Regions from separate parts of the Pseudomonas sp. NPDC087185 genome, predicted to be linked through region 1. Evidence: predicted binding sites of a transcription regulator. Region 1 holds the regulator's gene; each other region holds the start of a gene.
The links. The regulator sigma-54, encoded in region 1, starts transcription at its own class of promoters, with help from an activator protein. The targets are predictions, from matches to a motif close to ANTGGCATNNANNTTGCTNT.

Region 1 (5,041 bases):
CGAGTAAATGGCAACCCTCAAAGCCCAGCACCTGGCCAAGAGCTACAAAGGGCGGCAGGTCGTGCGTGACGTCAGCCTGTCGATCGACAGCGGCCAGATCGTCGGCCTGCTTGGCCCCAACGGCGCCGGCAAGACCACCTGCTTCTACATGATCGTCGGGCTGGTCCAGGCTGACCAGGGCCGCGTGCGCATCGACAACCTCGATGTCAGCCACCAGCCCATGCACGGCCGTGCACGCGCCGGTATCGGCTACCTGCCGCAGGAAGCCTCGATCTTCCGCAAGCTGTCGGTGGCCGACAACATCATGGCCATCCTCGAGACCCGCAAGGAACTCGACCGTGAAGGCCGTCGCAAGGAACTGGAAAGCCTGCTGCAGGAATTCCACATCAGCCACATCCGCGACAACCTCGGCATGAGCCTGTCCGGTGGCGAGCGCCGCCGCGTCGAGATCGCGCGTGCCTTGGCAACCGCACCGAAGTTCATCCTGCTGGACGAACCCTTTGCCGGTGTCGACCCGATTTCGGTCGGCGACATCAAGCAGATCATCCACCACCTCAAGGCCAAGGGCATCGGTGTACTGATCACCGACCACAACGTCCGCGAGACCTTGGATATCTGCGAAACCGCCTACATCGTCAACGATGGCCAGCTGATCGCCGAAGGCGATGCACAGACCATCCTGGCCAATGAGTTGGTCAAGGAAGTTTACCTGGGCCACGAGTTCCGACTCTGATCCTGGGACGTGCCTGGAGCACTGTTTTGCCGCCTTGAAGGGGCTTAAGTTGTTACAGCGCTCTAGGCAAACGCTACAATTTAAGGCATAAAACTTGCTTGAATTTGGCGCTCCGGCGCCCTCGTGTAGTGGATGGCGCATGCGCGCCGGCGAACAAGGTATTAAGCCCCAGCCATGAAACCATCGCTCGTCCTAAAAATGGGCCAGCAACTGACGATGACCCCTCAGTTGCAACAGGCCATCCGCCTACTTCAGCTCTCCACCCTGGACCTTCAGCAGGAAATCCAGGAAGCGCTGGAGTCCAATCCGATGCTCGAACGTCAGGAAGACGGCGACGACTTCGACAACAGCGACCCGATGGCGGACAACGCCGAGAACAAGCCGGCCGCCGAAGTGCAGGACAACAGCTTCCAGGAAAGCACCGCCAGTGCTGATAACCTGGAAGACGGTGAGTGGAGCGAGCGAATTCCCAATGAGCTTCCGGTCGACACGGCCTGGGAAGACATCTACCAGACCAGCGCCAGCAGCCTGCCGAGCAATGATGACGACGAGTGGGACTTCACCACCCGCACATCGGCCGGTGAGAGCCTGCAAAGCCACCTGCTGTGGCAGCTGAACCTGGCGCCGATGTCCGATACCGACCGCCTGATCGCCGTCACCCTGATCGACAGCATCAACGGCCAGGGCTACCTGGAAGATACCCTCGAAGAAATCTGCGCAGGCTTTGACCCGGAGCTGGATATCGAGCTCGACGAAGTCGAAGCGGTGCTGCACCGCATCCAGCAGTTCGAGCCGGCCGGCATTGCCGCGCGCAACCTGGGCGAATGCCTGATGCTGCAGCTGCGCCAGCTGCCGGCCAGCACCCCCTGGATGGCCGAGGCCAAGCGCCTGGTCAGCGACTTCATCGACCTGCTGGGTGGGCGCGACTACAGCCAGCTGATGCGCCGCATGAAGCTCAAGGAAGACGAACTGCGCCAGGTCATCGAACTGGTACAGAGCCTCAACCCCCGCCCGGGCTCGCAGATCGAGTCCAGCGAGCCTGAATACGTAGTGCCAGACGTCATCGTGCGCAAGGACAGCGAGCGCTGGCTGGTCGAGCTCAACCAGGAAGCGATCCCGCGCCTACGGGTCAACCCGCAGTACGCAGGCTTCGTCCGTCGCGCCGATACCAGCGCCGACAACACCTTCATGCGCAACCAGCTGCAGGAAGCGCGCTGGTTCATCAAGAGCCTGCAAAGCCGCAACGAAACCCTGATGAAGGTGGCCACGCAAATCGTCGAGCATCAGCGCGGCTTCCTCGACCACGGTGACGAGGCGATGAAACCCCTGGTGCTGCACGACATCGCCGAGGCGGTGGGCATGCACGAGTCGACCATTTCGCGGGTGACCACGCAGAAATTCATGCACACGCCCCGCGGCATCTACGAACTGAAATACTTTTTCTCGAGCCACGTCAGCACCGCCGAAGGCGGAGAATGCTCGTCCACGGCGATCCGCGCGATCATCAAGAAACTGGTTGCGGCGGAAAATCAGAAAAAGCCATTGAGTGACAGCAAGATCGCTGGTTTACTGGAGGCACAAGGCATCCAGGTAGCCCGTCGCACCGTCGCCAAGTACCGCGAGTCCCTCGGCATCGCACCGTCGAGCGAGCGCAAGCGACTGATGTAGCGCCTGAGATGTGCCACAGCGTTTGTGGGGCAGGTGCAAGACCTGCCTCTTTATGCACGGGCAACAAAGGAGAAGCTGTATGCAAGTCAATATCAGTGGACAGCATGTAGAAGTCACCCAACCGCTGCGCGATTATGTGCTTGAAAAGCTGGCCCGCGTGGAGAGTCACTTCGACAAGATCACCAACGTGCAGGTCATCATGAAAGTCGAGAAGCTGCAGCAGAAGGTCGAAGCGACCGTGCAGATTCCTGGCGGAGAAGTGGTTGCCAACGCCGAACACGAAGACATGTATGCAGCGATCGACGCCTTGGCCGACAAGCTCGACCGCCAACTGAAAAAACACAAGGAAAAACAGCAAAGTCTGCTGCAAGGTGCAGCAGCCCGCTGATCCCCCTCATCCATGATCCGACTTGAAACCATCCTGACCCCCGGCCGTTCCTTGGTGAACGTGCCGGGCGGCAGTAAGAAGCGCGCCCTCGAAAAGGTCGCCAACCTCATTGCCGAGCAAGTACCTGAGCTTGCGATGCAAGACGTCTTCGAAAAGCTGATCGCTCGTGAAAAGCTCGGCTCCACCGGTTTCGGCAATGGCATTGCCATTCCCCATTGCCGGATCGAAGGATGTACTGCACCTGTCAGCGCCCTCCTGCACCTGGACGCCCCGATCGACTATGACGCCATCGATGGCGCGCCGGTCGACCTGCTGTTCGTCCTGCTGGTGCCAGAGGCCGCCACCGACGCCCATCTCGAATTGCTGCGCCAAATTGCCAGCATGCTCGATCGCAAGGAGGTTCGCGATCGGCTGCGTGGCGCCGCCAGCAGCGAGGCCCTGTACCAGGTTGTCCTGGACGTACAGAACGAGCACTGAACATGCGCCTGATCATCGTCAGCGGCCGGTCCGGCTCCGGCAAAAGTACCGCCCTCGATGTACTGGAAGACAACGGCTACTACTGCATCGATAACCTGCCCGCCGGGTTGCTGCCACAACTGGCGGAAAACGCGCTGATCAATACCGAGTTGCAGCAACCGAAGGTGGCGGTGTCCATCGATGCGCGCAACCTTCCTAGCCACTTGTCGCGCTTCCCCGACCTGCTCGCGGAAGCACGTGGCCGCCATATCCAGTGTGATGTGCTGTTTCTCGACGCTGACGAAGACACGCTGCTCAAGCGTTTCTCGGAGACCCGTCGTCGCCACCCGCTGACCAACGCCGACCGCTCGCTGGCCGAAGCCATCCGCGTGGAGAGCGAGCTGCTCGGCCCGATCGCCGACCTCGCCGACCTGAAGATCGACACCACCAACCTCAACCTCTATCAGTTACGCGACTCGATCAAGCTGCGCTTGCTCAACCAGCCTGAACCTGGCACCGCATTTTTGGTCGAATCGTTCGGCTTCAAGCGCGGCATGCCGGTCGATGCCGACCTGGTGTTCGACGTGCGCTGCCTGCCTAATCCTTACTGGAAGCCTGAGCTGCGTGAGCATTCCGGCCTCGAACAGCCGGTCATCGATTACCTGGCAGCGCAATCGGATGTCGAAGAGATGTTCACCGACATTTCCAGCTACCTGCTGAAATGGCTGCCACGCTTCGCTGCCAGCAACCGTGCCTACGTCACCATCGCCATTGGCTGCACCGGTGGTCACCACCGTTCGGTGTACATCACCGAGCGCCTTGGCCAATTGCTGCAACAGTCACTGAAAAACGTCCAGGTCCGCCACCGCGACCTCTAGCCCACAGGATCCACGCCCCGATGCCCGCCCGCGAAATCACCATCATCAATAAGCTGGGCCTGCATGCCCGGGCGGCCGCCAAATTCGTCGGCGTGGCCGGGCGCTTCCCCTGCCAGGTGCGGGTGGGCCGCGCACCAGACAAGCTGGTGGACGGCAAGAGCATCATGGCGGTGATGATGCTGGCAGCAGGCAAAGGCACCCAGGTGCACCTGCTCACCGAGGGAGAGCAGGACAGCGATGCGCTGGATGCACTGGTGGCCTTGATCAACAACTATTTCGACGAAGGCGAGTAAGCCCTTCCAAGCAACACAACAATGCGACCCCTACCCCAGGGCGTTCACGACATCGCCGTATCCATCACCATCATCAGGCAGAAGCCGACGCACAGCCCCAGGCTGGCCAAGCGGTGATGCCCATTGCTGCGCGACTCGGGGATGATTTCCTGAGTCACCACCAGCAACATCGCCCCTGCCGCGCAGGCCAGGCCCAGCGGTAGCAGCAATTCGGCGACATTCACCAGCCAGGCACAGATCACTGCCGCCAGCGGCTCCACCAGCCCCGATGCCGCACCGATCAGAAACGCCTTGAACCGCGGCATCCCCGCCCCTGCCAGCACTAAGGCAATGACCAACCCTTCAGGTACGTCCTGCAAGGCAATGCCCATGGCCAGGCTGTCAGCATCGGCCATGCCACCGCCCGCCGACACGCCGATGGCCATGCCTTCGGGAATGTTGTGAGCGATGATGGCGATCACGAACAGCCAGATTCGCGCCGCGATCACCGGCTGCTTTTCGTTGCCGACCAAGGCCTCGGGCGAGGCACCTGACACTTTCAGGTCGACAACAAACAGGCACATCGCACCGAACAGAAGACCAAAACTGATCAGGCCACCCGCCCCCCAAGGGCTGAAGCCAATGG
Region 2 (5,041 bases), on a different contig from region 1:
ACAGGTTCGGCAGCGTCTGGCTCGATACCTGAGAGATCGCCTCGCCGGTCACCAGCGCGTCGATTTGCAGACGGTCGGCCATATGCGCCGCGCCGCGCAGCATCATGCGCTTGAGGGTCACGCCCATGTAGCTGTTGTCGACCTTGTTGAGGATCTCGCCGACCACTTCTTCGAACGGCACGCTGATGAACAGCACGCGCTGGCTGCTGCCGTACTTTTTCCACAGGAAGTGGGCCACTTCCATCACGCCCAGTTCGTGGGCACGGCCGCCGAGGTTGAAGAAGCAGAAGTGGGTCATCAGGCCACGGCGCATCATCTGGTAGGCCGCCACGGTGGAGTCGAAGCCACCGGACATCAATACCAGGGTCTGCTCCAGGGCGCCCAGCGGGTAGCCGCCGATGCCCTGGTGCTGGTTGTGGATCACGTACAGGCGCTGGTTGCGGATTTCGATGCGCACCAGCACTTCCGGCTTCTTCAGCTCGATGCCGGCCGCGCCGCACTGCTGGCGCAACTGGCTACCGACGTAGCGGTCGACATCCATCGAGGTGAAGTCATGGTGGCCGCCGCGCTTGCAGCGCACGGCGAAGTGCTTGCCGGCCAGCAGGTGGCCGAAGTGCTGCTTGCACTTGGCGACGATATCGTCGAAGTCGCCCAGCGGGTATTCCTCGACCTGCAGGAAGTGGGTGATACCCGGCGTGCAGGACAGGCGCTCGATCATCTCGCGCTGGACCTTCTCGTCCTCGACGCGGGTGACCACTTCGAGATTGTCCCAGACACCATCGACCGCGAGCTCAGGATCGAGGTCCTTGAGCACGTTGCGGATGTTCTTGCTGAGCTGGCGGATGAAGCGCTTGCGCACCGGCCGGCTCTTGATGGTGATCTCTGGGAAGACTTTGACGATAAGTTTCATTGGTTTAACAGCGCGCGCAGGGCCTGCCGAAAATGAGGGGCGCGAATTATAGCGGAAATTGCTCAGGATTTGACCAACTTTTGATCAGGCGGTTTGAGATAAATGCAGGAGGCGGGATTTGCGGCCCCTGTGCCGGCCTCATGGCGGATAAAACCGCCTCTGCACGGGCCGCAGACCTTTTCGGCGTCGCGCACTCCTTGCAGGAACGGCGCTATCCGCCATGAGGCCCTCAAAAAAAGCACGCCTTTAAAGCTGTGCACTCATTTGGTGCCCTGCACTCCATTTCTGCCTCCTAAAGGTGCGCTTTTGCCCGTCACCGACGCAGCAAATGCCCGCAAACGCCCCCTTTTATCCCGGCCTCGCCATTTTCGGGCACTGGCATGCAATTTGCTCCCTTGTGAGGCAGGTAAGCTTGGCCGACTATCCGCGCCCGGCAACACCCTTTTTACAGGGCAGCGGCCCACCGCGCTCTAGACCCTCCGGAGGACAACATGTCGAAGTCGGTTCAACTCATCAAAGATCATGACGTCAAGTGGATTGATCTGCGTTTCACGGACACCAAGGGCATTCAGCATCACGTGACCATGCCAGCGCGTGATGGCCTGGACGAAGACTTCTTCGAAGTCGGCAAAATGTTCGACGGTTCCTCCATCGCAGGCTGGAAAGGCATCGAAGCTTCCGACATGATCCTGATGCCGGTCGACGACACTGCCGTACTGGACCCGTTCACCGAAGAACCGACCCTGATCATCACCTGCGACATCGTCGACCCGTCGAGCATGCAGGGCTACGATCGCGACCCACGTGCAATCGCCAAGCGCGCCGAAGAGTACCTGAAGAGCACCGGCATCGGTGACACCGTATTCGCCGGCCCAGAGCCTGAGTTCTTCATCTTCGACGAAGTGAAGTTCCAGTCGGACATCTCCGGCTCGATGTTCAAGATCTTCTCCGAGCAGGGCTCGTGGATGACTGGCGCAGACGTGGAAGGCGGCAACAAAGGCCACCGTCCAGGCGTGAAAGGCGGCTACTTCCCGGTTCCGCCGTTCGACCACGACCACGAAATCCGTACTGCCATGTGCAACGCACTGGAAGAAATGGGCCAGATCGTCGAAGTTCACCACCACGAAGTGGCGACTGCCGGCCAGAACGAAATCGGCGTCAAGTTCAACACCCTGGTGAAGAAAGCTGACGAAGTACAGGCCCTGAAATACGTCGTGCACAACGTTGCCGACGCTTACGGCCGTACCGCTACCTTCATGCCGAAGCCACTGTACGGCGACAACGGCTCGGGCATGCACGTGCACATGTCGATCTGGAAAGAAGGCAAGAACACCTTCTCGGGCGAAGGCTATGCCGGCCTGTCCGACACCGCCCTGTACTTCATCGGCGGCATCATCAAGCACGGTAAGGCCCTGAACGGCTTCACCAACCCGTCGACCAACTCCTACAAGCGTCTGGTCCCAGGCTTCGAAGCACCGGTAATGCTGGCCTACTCGGCGCGCAACCGTTCCGCCTCGATCCGCATTCCTTACGTTGGCAGCCCGAAAGCCCGCCGTATCGAAGCGCGCTTCCCGGACCCATCGGCCAACCCGTACCTGGCCTTCGCGGCCCTGCTGATGGCTGGCCTGGACGGCATCCAGAACAAGATTCACCCAGGCGATGCTGCCGACAAGAACCTGTACGATCTGCCGCCTGAAGAGGCTAAAGACATCCCGCAAGTCTGCGGCAGCCTGAAAGAAGCCCTGGAAGAGCTGGATAAAGGCCGTGCGTTCCTGACCAAGGGCGGCGTGTTCTCCGACGACTTCATCGATGCCTTCATCGAGCTGAAATCGGAAGAAGAAATCAAGGTCCGCACCTTCGTGCACCCGCTGGAATACGAGCTGTACTACAGCTGCTGATCTGATCGACGCCTGGCGTCGATCAAGTCACCGCAAACGGCCTTCTTCTGAAGGCCGTTTTTGTTTTTCATTCACCCAGATCGGGCGCGCCCTACAAGCGGGAATTGCCCGGCTGTCCACAATCAGGTCTCCATGCACAAGGAGATCACCATGCCCCTAGGCCAATCGCACTCGGCCTGCTCGGCTGCCACGCACCCGCACCTTTGCATCCTGAGTTTCTTCCATTACTGGATAGCATTGACCAGCACCTCGACCTTGCCAGCTGTCACGCCATCAGGCATTGGTCCGCGCCACCCGCAACTGTGCGTCAATCGCTAAGCGCATCGATGCTCTATATTGGTGCATGGCAGCATGCGACGGGTCGCTATGCACCCCAAAACAGGTCACGTGAAACGGTAAACCAGAACATTCTGGTCCGAATAAGCGCAAATTCAGGTCTTTCTGAAGCAATCCCGCTTCTTTTCGGAGCCTTGGTTTGTTTCTTGCATTTTCTAAGTGAAGAGAGACTGGCATCAGCGGATACACTGCGCGCCGGCCATGCTCACCGCCATGCCCGGCAAGCGCCAAAAGAGGTCAACGACGCCTTATGACCATCAGCGATGCACAGCACCGTCTGCTTCTGGACAACCTGACCACGGCCACGCTCCTGCTCAACGCCGAGCTGCGCCTGGACTACATGAACCCGGCTGCGGAGATGCTGCTGGCCGTCAGCGGGCAGCGCAGCCACGGGCAGTTCATCAGTGAGCTGTTTACCGAGTCGACCGAGGCGCTCAACTCGCTGCGTCAGGCCGTCGAACAGGCGCACCCGTTCACCAAGCGCGAAGCGCAACTGACTTCGCTGACCGGGCAGGCCATCACCGTCGACTACGCCGTGACACCGATCCTGCACCAGGGCAACACCTTGCTGCTGCTGGAGGTGCACCCGCGTGACCGCCTGCTGCGCATCACCAAGGAAGAAGCCCAGTTGAGCAAGCAGGAAACCACCAAGATGCTGGTGCGCGGCTTGGCCCACGAAATCAAGAACCCGCTCGGCGGCATTCGTGGCGCCGCGCAGTTGCTGGCCCGCGAGCTGCCCGAAGACGGCCTGCGCGACTACACCAACGTGATCATCGAAGAGGCCGACCGCCTGCGTAACCTGGTCGACCGCATGCTCGGTTCGAACAAGCTGCCGTCGCTGGCCATGACCAACATCCACGAAGTGCTGGAGCGGGTCTGCAGCCTGGTCGAGGCGGAAAGTCAGGGCTGCATCACATTGGTGCGCGATTACGACCCAAGCCTGCCGGACGTGCTGATCGACCGCGAGCAGATGATCCAGGCGGTGCTGAACATCGTGCGCAACGCCATGCAGGCGATCAGCTCGCAGAACGAGCTGCGCCTGGGCCGCATCACCCTGCGCAGCCGCGCGATGCGCCAGTTCACCATCGGCCATGTGCGCCACCGCCTGGTGGCCCGCGTCGAGATCATCGACAACGGCCCGGGCATCCCCAGTGAACTGCAGGACACCCTTTTCTATCCCATGGTCAGTGGCCGCCCGGACGGTACCGGGCTTGGCCTGGCCATCACCCAGAACATCATCAGCCAGCACCAGGGCCTGATCGAGTGTGAAAGCCACGCAGGGCATACCGCCTTCTCGATCTTCCTGCCCCTGGAACAAGGAGCCACTGCCTCATGAGCCGAAGTGAAACCGTATGGATCGTCGACGATGATCGCTCCATCCGCTGGGTCCTGGAAAAAGCCCTGCAACAGGAAGGCATGACCACCCAGAGCTTCGACAGCGCCGATGGCGTCATGGGCCGCCTGGCCCGGCAGCAGCCGGATGTGATCATTTCCGATATCCGTATGCCCGGCGCCAGCGGCCTCGACCTGCTGGCCCAGATCCGCGAGCAGCACCCGCGACTGCCGGTCATCATCATGACCGCCCATTCCGACCTGGACAGCGCAGTGGCGTCGTATCAGGGGGGCGCCTTCGAGTACCTGCCCAAGCCATTCGACGTCGACGAGGCCGTATCGCTGGTCAAGCGCGCCAATCAGCACGCCCAGGAACAGCAAGGCCTGGACGTGCCCCAGGCTCTGGCCCGCACACCGGAAATCATTGGTGAAGCACCGGCGATGCAGGAGGTGTTCCGCGCCATCGGCCGGCTGAGCCACTCCAACATCACCGTGCTGATCAATGGCGAGTCCGGTACCGGCAAGGAGCTGGTGGCGCACGCCCTGCACCGCCACAGCCCGCGTG
Region 3 (5,041 bases), on a different contig from region 1:
GTGGCCGGGGAACGCATCGATGCCCTCGACCTGAACACCGCCACCATCACCCCGGAGCCTGCCCGCATGCCGACCGCGACCCTCTCTCGTCTGCTTGGCCTGGATACCCTGCCAGCCCCCGTGCTGGCCGAAGAAGAGCGCCATTACCTGCAGGGGTTTCTGCTCGGCCTGGACCAGGCATGTGCCGAGGGCGTGCCCCGCTTGCCGGCCAGTGCGCCGCTGGCGGCGCACCGGCGCCTGTTCGTCGACGGGCTGCTGGCCGGGCTGTTCGCGCAACCTGCGGCGGCGCCGGCCACGCTCGCCATTGCGCCGCGTCATCACGTGCTGTGGGCTTCGCAGACTGGCAACGGCGAGGCGCTGGCCGAACGCTGCGCCGAGCGTTTGCGGGGGGCAGGCCTGGAAGTGCAGCTCAGTTGCATGGCGGCGGTCAGCCCGCTGCAGTTGCAGGGCGCTGCCAGCGTCGTGCTGATCACCAGTACCTTTGGCGATGGCGATGCGCCCGACACTGCCATGGCATTCTGGCAGGCGCTGCAGGGCGAGCAAGGCGCGCACTGCGCCGAGCTGCCCTATGCCGTGCTGGCCCTGGGCGATTCCAGCTATGACCAGTTCTGCGGGTTTGGCCGCAAGCTCGACCAGCGCCTGGCCGAACTGGGTGGGCGGCGCCTGCTGCCGCGGGTCGATTGCGAGCCTGACTTCGATGACGCCTTTGCCAGCTGGCTCGCTGCGCTGCTGCCCGAGCTGGGTAGCGCTGCGCTGTCGCTGCCGGCCAGTGAACCGATTGCCACCTACAGCAAGCAACAGCCGTGGTCGGCCAGCTTACTGGAAAACCGCCTGCTCAATGGCCCGGGCGCCGGCAAGGAAACCCGCCAGCTGGTGTTCGACCTCGCCGACAGTGGTTTCACCTATGCCGCCGGTGACGCCTTGGGGGTGTGGCCGCGCAACTGCCCGGCGCTGGTCGAGGAGCTGTTGGCGGCGATGCGGCTCGAGGGCCATGCCACGGTCCAGATCAAAGGCCAGCCGGCCATGCCCCTGGCTGCGGCGCTGGAGTCGCACCTGGAAATCGCCAAGGTCACCGCGCAGCAACTGCAGGTCTTCAGCCAGCAAGCCGCCGACCTGCAGCGCCTGTTGCAGCCCGAGTGCAAAGCCGAGTTGCAGGACTGGCTGTGGGGCCGGCAGTTGGTCGACGTGCTGCGTGCGTTTCCCCAGGACCTGCCGCTGGCCACCTGGCTCGACCTGCTCAAACCCTTGCAACCACGGCTCTACTCGATCAGTTCCAGCCCGCTGGCGCACCCTGGGCAGGTTCATCTGACCGTTTCGACCGTGCGTTATGGCGCGCGCAAAGGCGTCTGTTCGAGCTTCCTGGCCGACCGTGGGCAGGCGGTAAAAGTGGCGATCTTCCCGCAGGTGTCGAAGCACTTCCGCCTGCCTGAAGACGACAATGTGGCGGTGATCATGGTCGGCCCCGGTACCGGCATCGCGCCCTTTCGCGCCTTCCTCGAAGAGCGTGAGGTGCGTGGCGCCAAGGGAGCCAACTGGCTGTTCTTTGGCGAGCAGTACGCCGCAACCGACTTCTATTACCAGGCGCAGCTTGAGGCCTGGCAGGCGAGTGGTCACTTGAAGTTGGACACGGCGTTTTCCCGTGACCAGGCCGAAAAGATCTATGTGCAGCAGCGCCTGCGTGAGCAGGGGGCACAGGTGTGGCAATGGCTGGAGGCGGGGGCGTACTTCTATGTTTGTGGTGATGCCCAGCGCATGGCCAAGGATGTGGATGCAGCGCTGCGCGAGATTATTGCCGAGCACGGAGGCGTGGATGCCGATGCTTACATGGAAGCCCTGAGCAAGGCCAGGCGATACCGGCGGGATGTGTACTGAAATGCTCCAGCATGGGGAGCGTTGCACCTTGAAAGTGCATGGTCTGGGCTGGCCCCCTCGCCGGCAAGCCGGCGCCCACAGGTGCAGCACAGGGCCTGAGAACAGCGCAGCCCTTGTAGGCGCAGGCTTGCCGGCGATGGGGCCGGTACAGGCAACATAACTGGCACAGTCCCTGCTTTATCTCCCACACAACAAGCCCCACTGATCAACGGCGATCAACCCAGGGGCACACCGTGATGAATACAGGCAAAGGCGCCTGGAGCTTCGGCTCCAGGCGCTTTTTTTTTGATCGAGGATCGGCTTATGAAGGCAACAGCGAGCGGCGGGCAACGAGAGCGACTGGTCATCGTCGGCAACGGCATGGTCGGCCACCATTGCGTCGAGCAACTGGTCGAACGCGGCGCGCTGGCGCGGTTCGAGCTGCATGTGTTCGGCGAAGAGCGCCAGCGCGCCTACGACCGCGTGCACCTGTCGGAGTACTTCGGCGGCAGCTGTGCCGAAACCCTGGCCCTGTGCGAGCAAGGTTTCTATGACGACAACGGCGTGCACCTGCACCTGGGTGAAGCGGTGCTGGAGATCGACCGCGCGCGCTGCGAAGTGGTCACCGCCGAAGGCCGCTACGGCTACGACCAGCTGATCCTGGCCACCGGTTCCTACCCCTTCGTGCCGCCGATCGAAGGCTCCAGCGGCAATGCACGCCTGGTCTACCGCACCCTCGACGACCTTGACGCGATCCGCGCCGCTGCCGCCGATGCCACGCGTGGTGTAGTGGTCGGCGGCGGCTTGCTGGGCCTGGAAGCGGCCAACGCGCTCAAGTCCCTGGGCCTTGAAGCACACGTGGTGGAGTTCGCCCCACGGCTGATGCCGGTGCAGCTGGACGGCGAGGGCGGTGCGGCGCTCAAGGCGCAGATCGAAGCCCTGGGCGTCGGCGTGCACCTGTCACGTGCCACCCAGTCGATCAGTGCTGGCGAAGCCTACCGCTACCGCATGAACTTCGACGGCGGTGAACACCTGGAAACCGATCTGGTCGTGTTCTCCGCCGGCATCCGCCCGCAGGACGCCCTGGGCCGTGCCAGCGGCCTGGAAATCGCCGCCCGCGGCGGCGTGGTGATCGACAACCACTGCCGCAGCAGCGACCCGCGCATCTTCGCCATCGGTGAGTGCGCCTCGTGGAACGGCAGCGTGTTCGGCCTGGTCGCGCCGGGCTACAGCATGGCGCGCAACCTGGCGGCGCTGCTGCTGGGCGAGCCGGCCGTGGCATTCACCGGCGCCGACATGTCGACCAAGCTCAAGCTGCTGGGCGTCGATGTCGGCTCCATCGGCGATGCCCATGGCGCCACGCCGGGCTCGCGCAGCTACCGCTTCATCGACGAGGCCAACGCGGCCTACCGCCGCCTGGTGGTGGATGCCAGCGGCAAGCATGTGCTCGGCGCGGTGCTGGTGGGCGACAACAGCTACTACGATACCCTGCTGCAATACGCCCAGAACGGCATTGCCCTGCCGGCCGATCCGGCTGCGCTGATCCTGCCGCAAAGCGGTGGCGCGCCGGCCCTGGGCGCCGATGCGCTGCCCGACAGTGCGACCATCTGCTCGTGCCACAACGTCAGCAAGGGCGCGGTGTGCGCGGCCATCGACAGCGGTTGCGGCGACCTTGCCGCAGTCAAGGGCTGCACCAAGGCGGCCACCGGCTGCGGCGGCTGCGCGGCGTTGCTCAAGCAGGTCTTCGAGCACGAACTGACCGCCCGTGGCGTGACCGTGGACAAGAGCCTGTGCGAGCACTTCGCCTACACCCGCCAGGAGCTTTACGGGCTGGTGCGGGTCGGTGGCATCCGCACCTTCAACGACCTGCTCGAACGCCATGGCAAAGGCCACGTCGGTTGCGACATCTGCAAGCCGGCGGTGGGCAACATCCTTGCCTCGTGCTGGAACCAGCCGATCATGGACCCGGCACTGGTGCCGCTGCAGGACACCAACGACACCTTCATGGCCAACATGCAGAAGAACGGCACCTACTCGGTGGTGCCGCGCATCCCCGGCGGTGAAATCACCCCTGACAAACTGATCGTGATCGGCCAGGTGGCGAAAAAATACGACCTCTACACCAAGATCACCGGCGGCCAGCGCATCGACCTGTTCGGCGCCCAGTTGCACGAGCTGCCGCTGATCTGGGGTGAGCTGATCGAAGCCGGGTTCGAGACCGGTCACGCCTATGGCAAGTCGACTCGTACGGTGAAGTCGTGCGTGGGCAGCACCTGGTGCCGCTACGGTGTGCAGGACAGCGTTGCCATGGCGCTGCGCCTGGAGGACCGCTACAAGGGCTTGCGCAGCCCGCACAAGCTCAAGTTCGCGGTGTCGGGCTGCACCCGCGAATGCGCCGAGGCGCAGAGCAAGGACATCGGCGTGATCGCCACCGACAAGGGCTGGAACCTGTACGTCTGTGGCAATGGCGGCATGCGCCCACGGCATGCCGAGCTGTTCGCCACCGACCTGGACGACGAAACCCTGGTGCGCCTGATCGACCGTGTGCTGATGTTCTACATCCGCACTGCCGACAAGCTGCAGCGCACGTCGGTGTGGCGCGAGAGCCTGGACGGCGGCCTGGACTACCTCAAGCAGGTGATCCTCGACGACAGCCTGGGCCTGGCTGCCGAGCTGGAAGCGCAGATGCAGCATGTGGTCGACCAGTATGAATGCGAGTGGGCCAACGCCCTCAACGACCCGGAAAAACTCAAGCGCTTCCGCACCTTCGTCAACGACCGGCGCGCCGACCCGGACGTGCACTTCGTCCGCGAGCGCGAACAGCGCCGCCCTGTGGCACCGTTGCACCTGATCCCAACCGTCGAGGAGGCTGTCTGATGAACCTGTCCAATGCTGCTGTGGCAACGCAATCCAACTGGCAAGCGGTGTGCCGGGCCGAAGACCTGGTCGCCGATTCTGGCGTGGTGGTGTGGCTGGAGGGTGATCAGGTGGCGCTGTTCTACCTGCCAGGCCAGGAACAGCCGCTGTACGCGGTGGACAACCGCGACCCACGCTCCGGGGCCAACATCATCGGCCGTGGCCTGGTGGGTAGCCTGCAGGGGCAACTGGTGGTGGCGGCGCCGCTGTACAAGCAGCACTTCAGCCTGCGCAGCGGCGAGTGCCTGGAAGATGCCGGGCAGCGGTTGCGGGT

Region 2: a site for sigma-54 is predicted at 1,285-1,304, ahead of glnA (type I glutamate--ammonia ligase). Genes of this name have one in related genera too.
Region 3: a site for sigma-54 is predicted at 2,032-2,051, ahead of nirB (nitrite reductase large subunit NirB). Genes of this name have one in related genera too.

Annotation. Positions count from the first base shown of each region.
Region 1 is NZ_JBIUZK010000001.1:771,768-776,808, forward strand. It holds gene lptA (lipopolysaccharide transport periplasmic protein LptA) at 1-7, shown strand, start outside; gene lptB (LPS export ABC transporter ATP-binding protein) at 8-733, shown strand; gene ACIPIJ_RS03760 (RNA polymerase factor sigma-54) at 908-2,401, shown strand; gene hpf (ribosome hibernation-promoting factor, HPF/YfiA family) at 2,481-2,789, shown strand; gene ptsN (PTS IIA-like nitrogen regulatory protein PtsN) at 2,802-3,266, shown strand; gene rapZ (RNase adapter RapZ) at 3,269-4,123, shown strand; gene ACIPIJ_RS03780 (HPr family phosphocarrier protein) at 4,144-4,416, shown strand; gene ACIPIJ_RS03785 (ZIP family metal transporter) at 4,461-5,041, opposite strand, start outside.
Region 2 is NZ_JBIUZK010000005.1:256,322-261,362, reverse strand. It holds gene thiI (tRNA uracil 4-sulfurtransferase ThiI) at 1-910, opposite strand, end outside; gene glnA (type I glutamate--ammonia ligase) at 1,402-2,808, shown strand; gene glnL (nitrogen regulation protein NR(II)) at 3,395-4,480, shown strand; gene ntrC (nitrogen regulation protein NR(I)) at 4,477-5,041, shown strand, end outside.
Region 3 is NZ_JBIUZK010000008.1:182,030-187,070, reverse strand. It holds gene ACIPIJ_RS24685 (molybdopterin-dependent oxidoreductase) at 1-1,872, shown strand, start outside; gene nirB (nitrite reductase large subunit NirB) at 2,176-4,728, shown strand; gene nirD (nitrite reductase small subunit NirD) at 4,728-5,041, shown strand, end outside.